2 regions of the Kocuria cellulosilytica genome follow, and region 1 is predicted to be linked to the other one. Evidence: predicted binding sites of a transcription regulator. Region 1 holds the regulator's gene; the other holds the start of a gene.

Evidence for each region. Region 1 encodes HrcA, which represses chaperone genes, less so after heat shock. Its sites were predicted from a motif close to TTNGCACTCGNNNNNNNCGAGTGCNAA; they were not measured.
Region 2: a site for HrcA is predicted at 2,395-2,421, ahead of groL (chaperonin GroEL). Genes of this name have one in related genera too.

Annotation. Positions count from the first base shown of each region.
Region 1 is NZ_JAVFWZ010000003.1:250,271-259,383, forward strand. It holds gene lepA (translation elongation factor 4) at 1-1,040, shown strand, start outside; gene hemW (radical SAM family heme chaperone HemW) at 1,040-2,284, shown strand; gene RCG67_RS06210 (DUF4870 domain-containing protein) at 2,358-2,822, opposite strand; gene RCG67_RS06215 (DUF3097 domain-containing protein) at 2,989-3,852, opposite strand; gene hrcA (heat-inducible transcriptional repressor HrcA) at 4,028-5,035, shown strand; gene dnaJ (molecular chaperone DnaJ) at 5,107-6,258, shown strand; gene RCG67_RS06230 (16S rRNA (uracil(1498)-N(3))-methyltransferase) at 6,255-7,034, shown strand; gene RCG67_RS06235 (GerMN domain-containing protein) at 7,051-7,977, opposite strand; gene RCG67_RS06240 (PhoH family protein) at 8,270-9,113, shown strand, end outside.
Region 2 is NZ_JAVFWZ010000006.1:40,436-49,548, forward strand. It holds gene RCG67_RS10470 (SDR family oxidoreductase) at 10-717, shown strand; gene RCG67_RS10475 (DUF3263 domain-containing protein) at 822-1,289, shown strand; gene RCG67_RS10480 (hypothetical protein) at 1,286-1,504, shown strand; gene RCG67_RS10485 (GNAT family N-acetyltransferase) at 1,742-2,341, shown strand; gene groL (chaperonin GroEL) at 2,592-4,223, shown strand; gene RCG67_RS10495 (MgtC/SapB family protein) at 4,426-5,133, shown strand; gene RCG67_RS10500 (RNase H family protein) at 5,194-6,180, shown strand; gene RCG67_RS10505 (sensor histidine kinase) at 6,190-7,656, opposite strand; gene RCG67_RS10510 (response regulator transcription factor) at 7,669-8,391, opposite strand; gene RCG67_RS10515 (DNA repair helicase XPB) at 8,428-9,113, opposite strand, start outside.

The sequences.
Region 1 (9,113 bases):
TCACCGGGGTCAAGGACGTGCGCCAGTCCCGGGTGGGCGACACCGTGACCAACCACCAGCGGCCGGCGGCCGAGAACCTGGGCGGCTACGAGGACCCCAAGCCGATGGTCTTCTCCGGGCTCTTCCCCATCGACGGCTCCGACTACCCGGTGCTGCGCGACGCCCTCGACAAGCTCCAGCTCAACGACGCCGCCCTGGTCTACGAGCCCGAGAACTCCGCGGCCCTGGGCTTCGGGTTCCGCTGCGGGTTCCTGGGCCTGCTCCACCTGGAGATCACCCGGGACCGGCTGGAGCGGGAGTTCGACCTCGACCTGATCTCCACGGCGCCCTCCGTGAGCTACAACGTCACCCTCGAGGACCGCTCCGAGCGCGTGGTCACGAACCCGTCCGAGTTCCCCGAGGGGAAGATCGCCGAGATCCGCGAGCCCATGGTCGCCGCGACGGTGCTGGCGCCGTCCGAGTTCATCGGCGCGATCATGGAGCTGTGCCAGTCCAAGCGCGGTCAGCTCAAGGGCATGGACTACCTCTCCGAGGACCGGGTGGAGCTGCGCTACCGGCTGCCCCTCGCCGAGATCGTCTTCGACTTCTTCGACCAGCTGAAGTCGCGCACCAAGGGCTACGCGTCCCTGGACTGGAAGGCCGAGGGCGAGGAGGCCGCCGACCTCGTCAAGGTGGACATCCTCCTGCAGGGCGAGCCGGTGGACGCCTTCAGCGCGATCACCCACCGGGACAAGGCGTACGCCTACGGAGTGATGATGACCGGCAAGCTGCGCGAGCTCATCCCGCGCCAGCAGTTCGAGGTCCCCATCCAGGCGGCCATCGGCTCCCGGGTGATCGCCCGCGAGAACATCCGCGCGATCCGCAAGGACGTGCTCTCCAAGTGCTACGGCGGTGACATCTCGCGCAAGCGCAAGCTGCTCGAGAAGCAGAAGGAGGGCAAGAAGCGGATGAAGATGGTGGGCCGCGTGGAGGTCCCCCAGGAGGCGTTCGTCGCGGCGCTGTCCTCCGACGAGGCCGGGGCGAAGGACAAGAAGAAGTAGTGGCCCCCGCACAGCCGGAGGGCCTGCCCGGCCCGCTCGACGGTCTGCTGCCGGCCTCCGCCGCGGAGGGCTCCGCCGGGCGCACGCTCAGCCTCTACGTGCACGTGCCGTTCTGCGCGGTCCGGTGCGGGTACTGCGACTTCAACACCTACACGGCCGTGGAGCTCGGCGCCGGGGTGTCCCAGGACGCCTACGCCGGCGACGCCGCGGCGGAGGTCCGCTGGGCGCACCGGGTGCTGGCGGACTCCGGGGCCGCCCCCCGCCCGCTGCACAGCGTGTTCTTCGGCGGCGGGACCCCCACGCTGCTGCCCGCCGAGGACCTCGCGGCGATCCTGGCGCAGGCCCGGGAGAGCTTCGGGCTCGCCGAGGGCGCGGAGGTGACCACCGAGGCCAATCCGGACTCCGTGACGCCCGAGTCCCTCGCGGTGCTCGCGGCGGCCGGGGTGAACCGGGTGTCCTTCGGGATGCAGTCGGCCGTCCCCCACGTGCTCGCCGTCCTGGACCGCACGCACGACCCGGAGAACGTGCCCCGCGCCGTCCGGTGGGCGCGCGAGGCGGGCCTGGGCGTGAGCGTGGACCTCATCTACGGCACCCCCGGGGAGTCCCTGGCCGACTGGGAGCACTCGGTGCGCACGGCGGTGGGCTACGAGCCGGACCACGTCTCCGCGTACTCGCTGATCATCGAGGACGGCACGAAGCTCGCGGCGCGGATGCGGCGCGGGGAGGTCCCGCCCATCGACGAGGACGACCAGGCCGACAAGTACGAGCTCGCGGACCGGATCCTCGGGGACGCCGGCTTCGAGTGGTACGAGGTGAGCAACTGGGCCCGCCCCGCCGGCGGCGCGGACCCCGGGGCCCACCGCAGCCGGCACAACCTCGCGTACTGGCGCAACCAGGACTGGTGGGGCATCGGCCCCGGTGCGCACTCGCACGTGGGCGGGACGCGCTGGTGGAACCTCAAGCACCCCGTGCCCTACACCAACCGGGTGCGCGCGCAGCAGTCGCCCGCGGCCGGGCGCGAGATCCTCGACGCCGGGACCCGGCACCTCGAGCGTGTGATGCTGGAGGCCCGGATCCGTGACGGTCTGCCCACGACCGCCCTGACCGAGAGCGGGCGCGGTGCGGTCGCCGGGCTGATCGCCGACGGTCTCGTGGAGCCCGCGGCGGCGCTGCGCGGCTCGGTGGTGCTGACCCTGCGGGGCCGGCTCCTGGGCGACGCCGTGGTGCGGCGGCTGCTCGCCTGAGCGCGCGGATCCCTTCTGCCGCCCGAGGCGGGCGGGCCCGTCCGCGGGACGCCCCCGTGGACGGGGAGCGGTGTCAGCCGCGCTCGGTGCGCTCCCGGGACCGCTCGCGCAGCTTCTCGGCGAGCCGGTCGTAGAGCCGGGTGTTGAAGCGGTACTGGTGCGGCTCGCCCCGGTTGACGCGGACCCCGCCGATCAGGGACCCGACGGCCAGCAGCAGCCACGCTGCGGCGGCGGCGAGCGCGAAGAACCAGCCGATGAACGGCACCGGGGCCAGCAGGATGCCCGCCACCACCACGAGGGTCGGCAGCAGGGTGAAGTTCATGGCCTCCATGGACTCCTGCTCGGTGAACGGCCCCCGGCCGCGGAAGACGCGGTGGAGCAGGAACGAGGGGAGGAAGCCGATGACGCCGCCGAAGTGCGCGAGGGTCGCCCACTGGTGGTCCTCGGTGACGGTCAGGGGCTGGGCCACGGGGGAGAGGCCCTCGAACGGGGCCCCGGCGTTCTCGCGGCTCGATCGGGGGTCGGTCTGCACGGGCACGGAAGTCCTTCGGCGGTGGGACCGCGGCGGGACCGCGGCCGGTGGGTGGGACTCCACCATCCTACCGACCGGTCCGGACGGCGGCGGATCGCGGCCGTGCACGTGTGCCTTTGTGACGTCACGACCGGCTCCTCCCGGCCGCCGGAGGGTGCGGGAGCTGGCCGGATCAGGCCCCGGGCGCGGTGAGGAAGTCGATCAGCTCCTCGACGCGGCCCAGCAGGGACGGCTCCAGGTCGGCGTAGCTGTCCACGCGGGCGAGGATGTGCTGCCAGGCCCGTCCCAGGTCCCCGGGGGTCCGGTGCGGCCAGCCGAGGGCGGCGGCGGCACCGGTCTTCCAGTCGGTGCCGCGGGGCACCACGGGCCAGGCGTCGACACCGAGGGCGCGCGGCTTGACCGCCTGCCAGATGTCGACGTACGGGTGGCCCAGCACCAGGACGTTGCCCGCGGCGCCGGGCAGGCGCATGGTCTCGGCCGCGATCCGGGACTCCTTGGAGCCGGTCACGAGGTGGTCCACGAGGATCCCGAGCCGCCGCCCGGGACCCGGCCCGAACTCCCGCACGGCGGCGGGCAGGTCGTCGATGCCGTGCAGCGGCTCCACGACGATGCCCTCGACGGCCAGATCGTGGCCCCACACCTTCGCCACCAGCTCGGCGTCGTGGTAGCCCTCGACCCACACCCGGGAAGCCTTCGCGGTGCTCGCGCGCAGCCCCTCGACGGCCACGGACCCCGACCGCGTGCGGGCGGGCGTCCTCGCCGCCGGGGTCCGGCGGGGCTCGACGACGACCACTGGCTCGCCCTCGAGCAGGAACCCCGGTCCCAGCGGGAACGCCTTGACCCGGCCCCGGCGGTCCTCCAGTCCCAGCACGCGCATGCCGCCGATGGTCTCCAGGGACACGACGGCGCCGACCCAGCCGGTCGTCACGTCCTCCAGGAGCATGCCCGGCGCCACCGGGACCTCCGCGGACGCGGGCCGGCGGCGGGCGAGGGCGTCGTCGTCGAGGCTGCGCGGCCCCCAGCCGTGGTCGCTCATGGTCGTCCTCCCGGGTCGCGGTGCCGCGCGTCCGGCGCGGATCAGCCGGAAGCGTACCAAACCGGGGGCGGCGGCCCGGTGGTCGGACACGGGGGCTACACTGGACGGCGTTAGCACTGTGGCCACCCGAGTGCCAGGGCGGCCGGAGCACGAGCACGGACCGGGGAGGAGCGGCGTGAACCATCCGAGACGACTGCAGATCCTGCAGGCCATCGTGGAGGACTACGTGCACTTCCGCGAGCCCGTGGGCTCCAAGGCGCTCGTGGACCGGCACCGCCTCGGCGTCTCCTCGGCCACCGTGCGCAACGACATGGCCGCGCTCGAGGAGGAGGGCCTGATCGCGGCCCCCCACACGAGCTCCGGCCGGATTCCCACCGACAAGGGCTACCGCACGTTCGTGGACCAGATCGCGGCCGTCAAGCCGCTGTCCGGGCCGGAGCGGCGGGCCATCCAGCGGCTGCTGGACGACGCCGCGGACATCGACGACGTGATGGAGCGCACCGTGCGGCTGCTCGCGCAGCTCACCCAGCAGGTCGCGGTCGTGCAGTACCCGCACGCCTCCGGCGTGACCGTGCGCCACGTCGAGGTCGTGGACCTCGGGGCCGGGCGGGTGCTCGTGGTGCTCATCCCGACCAACGGGCGGGTGGCCCAGCGCGTGGCCGTGCTGCGGACGCCCCTCGAGGAGTCCCAGCTGCTCGAGCTGCGCGCCCGGGTGCTGGCCGCCGTGGTCGGGCGCTCCCTGACCGCGGTGCCGGACGCCCTCGCGGTGATGGCCGCGGGCACCGCCCCGCCGCTCCAGCCGGCCGCCGCGGCGGTGGGGGAGGCCGTCGCCGCCCTCGCGGCGGGCGGGGCCGAGCACCGCATGGTCATGGCCGGCACCGCCAACCTCGCCCGTGCCACGGGGGACTTCCACCTGAGCATCGGCCCGGTCCTCGAGGCCCTCGAGGAGCAGGTGGTGATGCTCCGGCTGCTCTCGGAGATGGAGCAGGACGCCCGCGGGGTCGCCGTGCGGATCGGCACGGAGAACGCCGAGGGCCCCCTGTCCGAGGCCGCCGTCGTGGCCACCGGCTACGGGCCGCAGTCGAAGGTGGGGGTCGTCGGTCCCATGCGCATGGACTACCCGTCCACGATGGCCGCCGTGCGCGCCGTCGCCCGCTACCTCTCCCGTATCCTCGGGGGCTGAGCCCCCGCGGGCCCCGCTCCCGGGGCCCTCCAGCGAAACCCACCACAGACCTCTCGACAGAACGGACCACGGTGAGCGATCACTACGAGACCCTGGGCGTGTCCCGGGACGCCAGCCAGGAAGAGATCAAGAAGGCCTACCGCAAGAAGGCCCGCCGGCTGCACCCCGACGTCAACCCCGGCCCCGAGGCCGCCGAGGACTTCAAGCGCCTCTCCCACGCCAACGACGTCCTCTCCGACCCCGAGAAGCGGAGGGTCTACGACGCGACCGGCAACGAGAACGGCACCGACACCGGTTTCGGCGGGGGCTTCCCCGGCTCGGGCTTCGGCTTCGCCGACATCTTCGACACCTTCTTCCAGGGCGCCGGGGGCGCCGGCTCCGGCCGGCGCGGCCCCGCGTCCCGCACCCGCCAGGGCCAGGACGCGCTGATCAACGTCCGCGTCTCCCTCAGGGACGCGGTCTTCGGCACGGAGAAGAAGATCACCGTGGACACCGCCGTGATCTGCCCCACCTGCAACGGCAGCTGCTGCCAGGAGGGCACCCAGCCCGAGACCTGCGAGGTCTGCCACGGGTCCGGCCAGGTCCAGCGCCAGGTCCAGTCCATCCTGGGCACCGTGGTCACCGCCGCCCCGTGCGCCACCTGCCAGGGCTTCGGCACCGTCATCAAGCACCCCTGCCACGAGTGCTACGGCGAGGGCCGCGTGCGCGACCGCCGCCCGCTGACCGTCAAGATCCCCGCCGGCGTCTCGACCGGCAACCGGATCCGCCTCTCGGGACAGGGCGAGGCCGGCACCGCCGGCGGCCCCAACGGGGACCTCTACGTCGAGCTCAAGGTCGACCCGGACCCCACGTTCGAGCGCCAGGGCGACGACCTGCACGCCCGCGTCCGGGTGCCCATGACCTCCGCGGCCCTCGGCACCACCGTGACCCTCGAGACCTTCGACGGCGAGCGCGAGGTCCCCGTGGCCCCCGGCACGCAGACCGGCCACACCGTGACCCTGCACGAGCTCGGGGCCACCCGGCTGCGCGGCGGCGGGCGCGGCGAGCTGTTCGTCCACCTCGAGGTCGAGACGCCCACGGCGCTCGACGACGAGCAGCGCGAGCTGCTCGAGCAGCTGTCCCGGCTGCGCGGCGAGGACCAGTCGACCGGCACGACCCTGAACTCCCCGGCCGGCTCCGGCGGCTTCTTCTCCCGGCTCAAGGACAGGTTCTCCGACCTGTGAGCCTGCCGGTCTTCAAGGTCGAGCCGGGCCGGCTCACCGGCCTCGGCCCCGGCGCGGCGCTCACGGTCACCGGCCCGGAGGCCCGGCACGCCGTCACCGTGCGCCGCCTCGCGCCCGGCGATCCCCTCGAGCTCGTCGACGGCGCGGGGGCCCGGGCCACCGGGGAGCTGCGCTCGGCCGACCGCGACAGCATGGAGGTCGTCGTCGTCTCGGTGACGACCGAGCCCGACCGCACGCCTCGGCTCGTCCTCGCCCAGGCCCTCGCGAAGGGCGACCGGGACCTGCTGGCCGCGGAGACGGCCACCGAGCTGGGCGTGGACGCCGTGGTGCCGTGGCAGGCCGACCGCTCGATCGTGCGGTGGAAGAAGGAGCGCGCCGCCAAGAGCCACGAGAAGTGGGTCCACACCGTCGCGGCCGCCGCCAAGCAGTCCCGCCGGGCGGCCTGGCCGGAGGTGCTGCCGCTGTGCACCACCCGGGAGCTCGCCCGCCTGCTCGGGGAGCCGGGGACGCGGGGCCTCGTGCTGCACGAGGAGGCCGGCGACTCCCTCGCCGAGCTGACCGCCGCCCCCGGGGCGCCGTGGGCGGGCTCGCAGCGGATCGTCCTGGTGGTGGGGCCCGAAGGGGGCATCGCCCCGGCGGAGCTCGACGCCCTGGCCGGTGCGGGAGCCCACGCGGTGCGGCTCGGCCACGAGGTGCTGCGCAGCTCGACCGCCGGACCCGCCGCGCTGGCGGTGCTCAGCGCCGCGCTCGGACGCTGGTCGTCCGCACCCCGCTGAGCCCGGCCGGACCGGATCAGCCCGGGAGGACCGCCACGTCCTTGTCGTCGCGCACGGTGTCGCCCTCCGCGTTCCGGCCGACGACCGTCACGACGTAGTCGCCGGGCTCCAGCTCGAGCTCCGCCCGGAACCCGGTGGTCCCGTCGGCGCGCGGGACGACGGCGGCCGCGCCGCTCGAGACGCGCCGCCCGTCCGGCTCGGCCACGGTCCAGCGGCCGCTCCGGACGCCGTCCAGCGCCCGGCCGGACACGGTCAGGGAGCCCTCGGCGCGGGCGTCCTGCCGGGGTTCGTCGAGCCAGATCGGCGCCTCGACGCTCTCGTCGGGCCGGAGGGGGGCGTCGAGGCGCACGGCGCCGAAGACCTCCTCGTCGGAACGGCCGTCCACGAGCACCTTCACCTCGGCCTCGGAGCCCTCGGGCAGCAGGCCCGCCGTTCCCGCGGCGGCCGTGACCGTGTGCGCGAGCTGCTGGAGGGCGAGCCGGGCCTCGCGCCCGTCCAGGTCCGCGCGGAAGGCCTCCGACGGCATGTCCACCGTGATGGTCCCCTCCGGGGACGTCGAGGCGCCCACCCGGTCCACCGGGGACCACAGCGTCCGGTAGTCCGGGTCCCGCGGGGTCGCCCCGGTCATCAGCGCGGCCGCCGCGGCGATGGGGTCCACGGCCGCGGCGGCCTCGGAGGCGTCCCGGAACTCCCGGAACAGCCGCTCCTCGCCGGCCGCGCGGCCCACCCAGTAGACGGGCAGCTTCGTGGTGGCCACCCTGACCTCGGCGGTGCCCGACGCAGCGGGCGCCGCCGGAACGGTGCCCGACCCGGGGACCGCGCCGTCGAGGGAGCTCCCTGGACCGGTGGCGCACGCGCCGAGGACGAGGACGCCCACCGCGGACAGCGCCGGCACGGGGAACCGGGCGCGGGCGGACGGGCGCCGGGAACGGGCAGTGGTCATGGGGGGACGCGCACCTCGGCTCTCCGGGATCTGCTGGGGGGGCGGTGCCGGCACCGGGGGGAGGCCGCACCCGTCCCCCTGCCGGAGGACCGCACCATTCCAGCACAGCGGCCGAGGGCGCCCCCAGCCGAGGAGCCCCTGCGGCCGTGACCGATACCAAATCGGAATGTGCGCCCCCGCGGCCTCCGGCGCCGGAGCCGCGCGGTACCCTGGAAGGAGGACGAGCGCCGTCCGCCGACCCATCCACGGCAACCCGATCGAGAGCGAGAGCACGGCCCGCGCGGCCGAACCCATGACTGAGACGCTGCCCGGCACCACGCACCCACTGACGGCCCGCACCGTCATCACCTTCCCCGACCGCGAGACGATGGTCCGCTGCCTCGGCTCCGGGGACGACACCCTGCGCCAGGTGGAGACCGCGTTCCCGGGCCTCGCGACCAGCCCGCGCGGACTCGAGCTCGGCATCGAGGGCCCGGGCGGGGCCGTGCAGATCGTCGCCACCCTGTTCGACGAGCTGAAGGTGCTGGCCGGCCGCGAGACCTCGATCACCCCCCAGGTCATCACCCAGCTGCTCGCGCTGATCGGCCGGGACCTCACCGCCCGGCCCAGCGGCGCCCTCACCCAGAACATCCTCTCGAGCCGCGGGCGCAAGATCCGCCCCAAGACGCTGCACCAGAAGGCCTACGTCGACGCCATCGACGAGCACACCGTGGTCTTCGGCATCGGCCCGGCCGGTACGGGCAAGACCTACCTGGCCATGGCCAAGGCGGTCCAGGCGCTGCAGGCCAAGGAGGTGTCCCGGATCATCCTCACCCGCCCGGCGGTGGAGGCGGGGGAGCGGCTCGGCTTCCTGCCCGGCACGCTCAGCGAGAAGATCGACCCGTACCTGCGCCCGCTCTACGACGCGCTGCACGACATGATGGACCCGGACTCGATCCCGCGGCTCATGGAGGCGGGCACCATCGAGGTGGCCCCGCTCGCGTACATGCGCGGCCGCACCCTCAACGACGCGTTCATCATCCTCGACGAGGCGCAGAACACCACGCCGGAGCAGATGAAGATGTTCCTCACCCGGCTCGGCTTCGGCTCCAAGATGGTCGTCACCGGGGACGTCACCCAGGTGGACCTGCCGGGGA
Region 2 (9,113 bases), on a different contig from region 1:
AGTGGGCGCATGAGTGCTTCCCCGACCGAGACCCGACCCCGCGCCGTCGTCACCGGGGCCACCGGAGGCATCGGCCGCGCGTGCGTGGTGGACCTCTCCCGCGACCACGACGTCCTGGCGCTGGGCCGCGACGCCGGCCGGCTGGCCGAGCTCGCGGATCTCCCGCACGTCACCGTCCGCGCCGCGGACCTGACCGACGTCGCAGCCCTGCCGGACGTCGTGGCCGACCTGGACCGGGTCGACGTCCTCGTGCACTCCGCGGCACTCGCGGGGCGCACCACGGTGGAGGCCGCCTCCGTGGCGGACTGGCGGGCGCAGCTCGAGCTCAACGTGGTGGTCCCCGCCGAGCTGACCAGGCTCCTGCTGCCCGCACTGCGGGCCGCCCGGGGCAAGGTCGTGTTCCTGAACTCCGGCTCGGGCCTCACCGCCCGCGGCGGGGACGCCGTCTACGCGGCCTCGAAGTTCGCGCTGCGCGCGCTCGCCGACTCGCTCCGCCAGGAGGTCGAGGCCGACGGGATCGTGGTCAGCTCGGTGCACCCCGGTCCCGTCGACACGCAGATGCAGCGCGACATCCAGGCGAGCCTGGGCAACGACTACGTCCCGGAGCGCTACATCCGCCCGGAGTCCGTGGCCGCGGCGGTGCGCGCCGTCGTGGACGCGGGCGAGGACGCGCAGCTGACGACCGTCTCCGTGCGGCCCCGGGCCGAGTCGCGGTGACCGGCGAGGACGGCGCACCCGGGGACGCTGTGCCCGAGAGGAACGTGCCGAGGAACGCTGTGCCCGGGAGGAGCGTGCCCGAGAGGAACGTGTCCAGGAGGGACGTGCCCGGGAACGCTGTGCCCGAGGACATCGTGTCCGACGGCGCCTCGGCCCCCGACACCGACCCGGAGGCCGGGGGGCACGACGACGACGCGCCCGGCGTCGAGCTCAAGCCGGACCGGGACACCGCACCCGGACCGCTGCCCGACGAGGACGCCGCGGCCGGAGCGCTGCCGGACCTGGACGACGCACCCGGACCGGTGCCGGACGAGGACGCCGCGGCCGGAGCGGTGCCGGACGAGGGGCCCTCCGGCACCGGACTGGGCGACGTCGACCGCGAGATCCTCGCCCTCGAGAAGCTGCAGTGGAAGTACCAGGGGGCGAAGGAGATGGAGATCCGCCGCCGCCTGAAGCTCTCGCCCACGCACTACTACCAGCGGCTCAACGTCCTGATCGACACCCGCGCCGCCCTCGAGCACGATCCGATGCTCGTGGCGCGGCTGCGCCGGCAGCGAGGAGACCAGGAGTGACCCAGTACCCGCACGACGAGTTCGACGACGTCCCCGAGGACGGTCCCCGCCAGGGCGCCCACCGCGGTCTCCGGCCGACCGTCCGCGTGGGTGCCCGGGAGCTCGCCGCCATCGTCCTGGCCGGGGTGCTGACCCTCGGCGTCGGGGTGTTCTCGTTCCTCAACGCCCCCGCCGACCCCGCCCCCGCGCCCGCCGGCACGTCCGCGGGCCCCTGATCCGTCCCGGACCGCGGCGGGCCCGGCCCTGCCCACCCCGACGACGCCGGCCCCCGCCGTCACTCGCATCGCACGACCCCGACCCCTGACGACCCCGACCCCTGACGACCCCGACCCCTGACGACCCCGACCCCTGACGACCCCGACCCCTGACGACCCCGACCCCTGACGACCCCGACCCCTGACGACCCCGACCCCTGACGACCCCGACCCCTGACGCCACCGGAAGGAACCGCAGTGCAGATCGAAGGACGCAGAGTCCGCCTCCGCGACTGGACCGAGGAGGACCTCGCCGCCTACGAGACGTGGATCATGCCGCCCGCCGGCGGCGGCGAGCACGAGTGGCAGCGCACGGACGGCCCGTTCTACCCCAACTTCACCGCGGAGGGCGCCCAGCGCTGGCTGGACACCCTCCGGGCGCGCGTGGCGGCGGGGGACTGGCCGGACCCGCGCGAGACGATGGTCATCGCCGACGCCGCGGACGACCGGTTCATCGGGCAGGTGTCCTGGTACTGGTCGGAGAAGCCCACGGAGGACGCGGGGGACGGCACGCACCTGCTGCCGCTGCGCTCCCTGGGGATCACCGTGTACTCCCCGGAGCACTGGAGCGGCGGCTACGGCACCGAGGCCCTGCGCCTGTGGACCGACTACCTCTTCGCCCGCTCCGACTCCCACCGCCTCGACCTCGAGACGTGGAGCGGCAACGTGGGCATGTGCCGGGTCGCGGAGAAGCTGGGCTTCACGGAGGAGGCCAGGATCCGCCGGGCCCGCAGGGTCAGGGGCGAGTACTACGACCGCATGGTCTACGGCGTGCTCCGCGAGGAGTGGCAGGGCTGAGCGGAATCGGCTCAGGGGTTTGCACTCTCCGGGGACGAGTGCCAAGATTGCGATTAGCACTCAGTCGTGTGGACTGCTAATGGCTCGGTCCCCGGCCCGACCCGGGCAGCCACCGGCACAGGAGTGACACCTCAACCACCACGGTGAGGTGCCGCACGACGTCGGGAAGACTCCGCCGTCGGGCGCGCCGTCCGTCGCGGGCACCGTGGAGGTCGACCGTTTGTCTACCGTCCAGGAGGGACGAAGTCACATGGCAAAGATGATTGCTTTCGACGAAGAGGCACGCCGCGGTCTCGAGCGGGGTCTGAACACCCTGGCCGACGCCGTCAAGGTCACCCTCGGCCCGCGCGGCCGCAACGTGGTCCTCGAGAAGGCCTGGGGCGCCCCGACGATCACCAACGACGGCGTGTCCATCGCCAAGGAGATCGAGCTCGACGAGCCGTACGAGAAGATCGGCGCCGAGCTCGTCAAGGAGGTCGCCAAGAAGACCGACGACATCGCCGGCGACGGCACCACCACCGCCACCGTGCTCGCCCAGGCGCTCGTCAAGGAGGGCCTGCGCAACGTGGCCGCCGGCGCCGACCCGCTGAGCCTCAAGCGCGGCATCGAGAAGGCCGTCGCCGCGGTCACCGAGGAGCTGCTGGCCTCCGCCAAGGAGGTCGAGACCGAGGAGCAGATCGCCGCCACGGCGTCGATCTCCGCCGGCGACCCCGAGATCGGCCGCCTCATCGCCCAGGCGATGGAGAAGGTCGGCAAGGAGGGCGTGATCACGGTCGAGGAGTCCAACACCTTCGGGCTGGACCTCGAGCTGACCGAGGGCATGCGCTTCGACAAGGGCTACCTGTCCGGGTACTTCGTCACCGACGCGGACCGCCAGGAGGCCGTCCTCGAGGATCCCTACATCCTCGTGGTCAACTCCAAGATCTCCGCGGTCAAGGACCTGGTTCCCGTGCTCGAGAAGGTCATGCAGGCCGGCAAGCCGCTGCTGATCATCGCCGAGGACGTCGAGGGCGAGGCCCTGGCCCTGCTGGTGCTCAACAAGATGCGCGGCTCCATCAAGTCCGTGGCCGTCAAGGCCCCCGGCTTCGGCGACCGTCGCAAGGCGCAGCTGGCCGACATCGCCATCCTCACCGGTGGCCAGGTCATCACCGAGGAGGTCGGGCTCTCCCTCGAGACCGCGACCGTGGACCTGCTGGGCCAGGCCCGCAAGGTCGTCGTGACGAAGGACGAGACCACCATCGTCGACGGCGCCGGCACCGCCGAGGAGATCGAGGGCCGCGTGGCCCAGATCCGCGCCGAGATCAACAACTCGGACTCGGACTACGACCGCGAGAAGCTGCAGGAGCGCCTGGCCAAGCTGGCCGGCGGCGTGGCCGTCCTCAAGGCCGGTGCCGCCACGGAGGTCGAGCTCAAGGAGCGCAAGCACCGCATCGAGGACGCCGTGCGCAACGCGAAGGCGGCCGTGGAGGAGGGCATCGTCGCCGGCGGCGGCGTGGCCCTGATCCAGGCCGGCCAGAAGGCGTTCGAGAAGCTGCAGCTGACGGGTGACGAGGCCACCGGCGCGAACATCGTCAAGGTCGCCATCGACGCCCCGCTCAAGCAGATCGCCATCAACTCCGGCCTCGAGGCCGGCGTCGTCGTGGACAAGGTCCGCGGTCTGGCCCTGGGCCACGGCCTCAACGCCGCCACCGGCGAGTACGAGGACCTGATGGCCGCGGGCATCAACGACCCGGTCAAGGTCACCCGGTCCGCGCTGCAGAACGCGGCGTCCATCGCCGGGCTGTTCCTCACCACCGAGGCCGTCGTGGCCGACAAGCCGGAGCCCGCGGGCGCCGGCGCCGGCGCCGACGACGGCATGGGCGGCATGGGCGGCATGATGTGATCGACGGCTGACCCGTCGAGCGTGCCCAGCACGCATCCGGCACGGGCCGGGCGCCTCGCAGAGGTGCCCGGCCCGTCGTCGTCCCCGTGCCCGTCGTCGTGCCAGCGCCCGTCGTCGTCCCAGTGCCCGCCGTCCCTGCACACGGTGCCGCGGACCCGGAAATGGTGTTCAATCATCAGCACCAGCTGCCGGAGGAGGAGCCGTGGGCGTCGTCGTGTGGGACGCGGTCCCCGTCCAGCTCGCGCTCGTGCTGATCGCCTTCGCGCTCACCTCGCTGGTGGGCCTCGAACGGCGGCTCCGGCGCAAGAGCGCGGGCCTGCGCACGCACGCCCTGGTCGGCACCGGCTCGGCGGTCTTCACCCTCGTGTCCGCCTACGGCTTCGGCGCCCTGCCCGGCATCGACGCGGGGCCGGACCCGTCCCGCGTGGCGGCCCAGATCATCACGGGCATCGGCTTCCTGGGCGCGGGCGTGATCTTCACGAACCGGGACGTGGTGCACGGGCTGACCACGGCCGCGAGCATCTGGCTCTCTGCGGCCATCGGGATGGCCTGCGGGGCCGGGCTCGTGCCGCTCGCCGTCGTGGCCACGGGGCTGCACTTCGTCTCCGCGCTCGTGCTGACCCCGCTCTCCCGCCGCCTGCCCGGGATGGTGGCCCCGCAGGGCCTCCGGCTGCGCTACGAGGACGGCCACGGCGTGCTGCGGGAGGTCCTCACGGTCGTCGACGAGCTGCAGCTGAGCGCCTCCGTGGTCTCGAGCCGGACGGTCGAGGGAGCGGAGGGCGCCGAGGTGGAGCTGCTCCTGCGGCTGGACGGCAAGACGGACCTGCGCACGGCGGCCGTGCAGCTGTCGAAGGTCGCCGGGGTGCGCGACGTCGCCCAGCAGCGGCTCGAGCAGGAGGCCGGCGACTGAGCCCGTGGCGCACCGGGGCCGTGGCGCACGGTGTCCCGGCGCCGTGAAAAGATGGGATCCATGACGATCACTGCTGCCGCCGACGGCTCCGCGCTGGGCAATCCCGGGCCCGCGGGATGGGCCTGGTACATCGACGACAACACCTGGCGGGCCGGCGGATGGCCCCACGGCACGAACAACATGGGCGAGCTGAAGGCCGTCCTGGACCTGCTCGAGGCCACGGCCCACCGCCGCGACGAGCCCCTGCGGGTGCTGTGCGACAGCCAGTACGTCATCAACTCGATCACGAAGTGGATGCCCGGCTGGAAGAAGAAGGGCTGGAAGAAGAGGGACGGCAAGCCCGTCCTCAACGTGGAGCTCATGAAGGCCCTGGACGCCGCGATGGCGGGCCGGGACGTGCACTTCGAGTGGGTCAAGGGCCATGCCGGGCACGAGCTCAACGAGGCCGCGGACCTCCGCGCCCGGGCCGTGGCCACCGCGTTCCAGACCGGGCGGCCCGCGCCCGAGGGACCCGGCTTCGACGGCGCCGCCCCGCGCCCGGACGGGCCGGTCCACCCGTCCCCGGCCTCCCGGCCGGTGGAGGGCCGGCGCCGGGCGGAGGATCCCGAGCCCGAGGCGCTGGAGGACCGCCACGACCCGGACCTGCTGAGCGAGCTGTTCGCCCACGAGGAGGAGCTGGCCCGCGGGCGGACGGCGGGGGAGACCGTCCAGGCCCTCGAGCGGGACCTGCTGCGCCCGGAGGTCAGGGCGGACCCGGGCCGGCTGGGCGAGCTGCTCCACGAGGGCTTCGCCGAGGTGGGGGCCTCGGGCTCGTGGTGGTCCCGGGAGGACGTCCTCGACCGGCTGCCCCGCGAACCGGCCCTCGGCGCGGTGGACGTCCACGTGCTCACGGCCACCGAGCTCGGTCCCGCGGCCGTGCACCTCGTCTACCGGCTCACGGCGGGGGACCGCACGAGCCTGCGCAGCTCGCTGTGGGTCCGGGAGGACTCCCGCAACGAGCTGGGGCCCTGGCAGCTGCGCTTCCACCAGGGCACCTACGAGTCCTGACGGGCCCGGTCACACCTCCGGGGCGTCGTCGGCGGGCTCGATGCCCGGCACGCGCACGGTCATCGTCGCGCCCCCGCCGGGGGTCTCGGTGAGCCGCACGGTGCCGTCGTGCTGCTGCACGATCGCGGCCACGATGGAGAGCCCCAGCCCCGTGCCGCCGGTCTCGCGCGTGCGGGAGGAGTCGGCCCGGTAGAAGCGCTCGAACACGCGCTCCGCGTCCTCGCCGTGGATGCCCGGGCCGTGGTCGCGCACCTGCAGCACGGCGTTGAAGGAGTCGTCGACCGAGCGCTCCACGCCCACCGCGATCTCGATCGGGGTGCCCTCCGGGGTGTAGCGCAGGGCGTTGGTCACGAGGTTCGCCACGACCTGGCGCAGCCGGAACTCGTCGCCGTGCACCCACGCCGAGACCGGTGTCCCGCCCCGCAGGCCCTCGACCGCGATCCGCCGGTCGGGGGCGGAGACCCGGGCGTCCCCGGCGGCGTCGAACGCGAGGTGGAGCAGGTCCACGTCGACGTTCTCGGCCGGCCGCCGCTCGTCGAGGCGCGCCAGCATCAGCAGGTCCTCCACGAGCTGCGTCATCCGCTTGGCCTCGGACTCGATCCGGGACATCGCGCCGGCCACGTCCTCGGGGTCCTGGAGGGCGCCGTGCCGGTAGAGCTCCGAGTAGCCCCGGATGGTCACCAGGGGCGTGCGCAGCTCGTGGGAGGCGTCGGCCACGAACCGGCGCAGCTTGGCCTCGGAGCGGGTGCGGGCGTCGAAGGCGTCCTCGATGTGGCCCAGCATCGCGTTGAGGGACGCCGAGAGCTGGCCGATCTCCGTCTGCCGGTTGTAGCCCTCCATGCGCTGGGAGAGGTCGCCCTCGGCGATGCGGGCGGCGGTCTGCTCGACCCGGTGCAGGGGCGCGAACGCGCGGGTGACCAGGACCCAGCCGACGGCCATGGCCGCGAACAGGGTCGCCACGCCGAAGCTCAGCGTCAGGAGCGTCACCGCGCTGAGCATGGCGTTCATGCGGTCGAGCGGCTCGGCGACCGCCACGACGAGGTTCAGCCGTTCCGTCTCGGCCGCGACCACCCGCCACCGGTGGTCCGGGGCGTCCACGGAGCTCACGGTCGTCGGCTCGAAGGGGTTCTCCCGCACGTGCTCGAGGTCGATCTGGGACAGGTCGGGCCGGCGCTCGAGCACTCCGTCGGGCGTGTGCACCGCCTCGGCGAGCATCTCGCCCTCGGCGTCCAGGAGGAACCCGGCGTGCGGCACCTGGGCCCCCTGCGCGCCGCCCATGTCGGCCACCAGCACCGTGGAGACCGCCTGAACGGAGTCCCGCAGCCCGCGGTCGATGTCGTTCAGGAGCGAGGTCCGCAGCACCGAGATCGCCACGAAGCTCGTCACGAGGATGGACAGCGCCAGGAGCAGGCCCGTGAGCGCCATGAGCTGCGAGCGCAGGGAGGTCGAGCGCCACCGGGAGGACAGGGTGTGCATCCCGGGACCGGGTCAGTGGTTCTTGTGCGAGGACCGCAGGAGGTAGCCGACGCCGCGCTTGGTGTGGATCAGCGGGGGCAGCTCCGGGTCGTTGTCGATCTTCCGGCGGAGGTAGGAGATGTAGGACTCCACGATCGAGGCGTCCCCGTTGAAGTCGTACTCCCACACGTGGTCGAGGATCTGCGCCTTGGACAGCACCCGGTTCGGGTTGAGCATGAGGTAGCGCAGCAGCTTGAACTCGGTGGGGGACAGGTCGATCTCGCGCTCGCCCCGGAACACCTCGTGCGCGTCGTCGTCGAGGACCAGGTCGTCCACGCGAAGCCGGGAGTCGTCCTCCTCGGCGGGCTGGGTGCGGCGCAGCACCGCGCGGATGCGGGCGACGACCTCGTCGAGGCTGAAGGGCTTGGTGACGTAGTCGTCGCCGCCCACGGTCAGCCCCGTGACCTTGTCCTCGGTCTCGTCCTTGGCCGTGAGGAAGAGGATGGGGAAGTGCCGCCCGGACGCGCGCAGCCTGCGGGTCACGGAGAACCCGTCCATGTCGGGGAGCATGACGTCGAGCACCGCGAGGTCCGGGTTCTCGGACTCCGCCTTGGCGAGGGCGTCACGGCCGTTGGCGGCGGTGACCACCTCGAAGCCGGCGAAGCGCAGGGACGTGGCCAGCAGCTCGAGGATGTTGGGCTCGTCGTCGACGACGAGCAGTTTCGCTTCGGGGTTGTCGTTCTTCACACCACCCATTTTCTCGGAACAGCCTGAACGCCGCCTGAACGGCCGTCACCGGTCCTCGGGGAGTTCCCCGGGCGCCTCGACGGCCGCGGCGTCGAGGATCCGGTAGGCGTAGCCCTGCTCCGCGAGGAAGCGGCGGCGCTTGGCCGCGTAGCCGGCGTCCACGGTGTCGCGGGCCACCACGGTGTAGAACGTCGCCGGACGGCCGTCCCGCTTGGGCCGCAGCAGCCGCCCCAGCCGCTGGGCCTCCTCCTGCCGGGAGCCGAAGGCCCCCGAGACCTGCACCGCGACCGAGGCCTCCGGCAGGTCGACCGAGAAGTTCGCGACCTTCGAGACCACCAGCACCGGCAGCTCCCCGGCGCGGAACGCGGCGAAGAGCCGCTCCCGCCGGGCCGTGCTCGTGCTCCCCTTGAGCACCGGGGCGCCGAGCAGTGCGCCCAGCTCGTCGAGCTGGTCCAGGAACTGCCCGATCACGAGCACCGGCTCCCCGCGGTGGCGTGCCGCGAGCCGGGCCACGACGTCGAGCTTGTGCGGGGAGGACGAGGCGAGGCGGTGCCGGTCGGCGTCCTCGGCGGAGGCGTAGGCCATCCGGTCCGCGAGCGGCAGCTCCACCCGGACCTCGACGCAGTCGGCGGGGGCGATGTGGCCCTGGGCCTCGATCTCCCGCCACGGGGCGTCGTAGCGCTTGGGCCCGATGAGGGAGAACACCTCCCCCTCGCGGTGGTCCTCGCGCA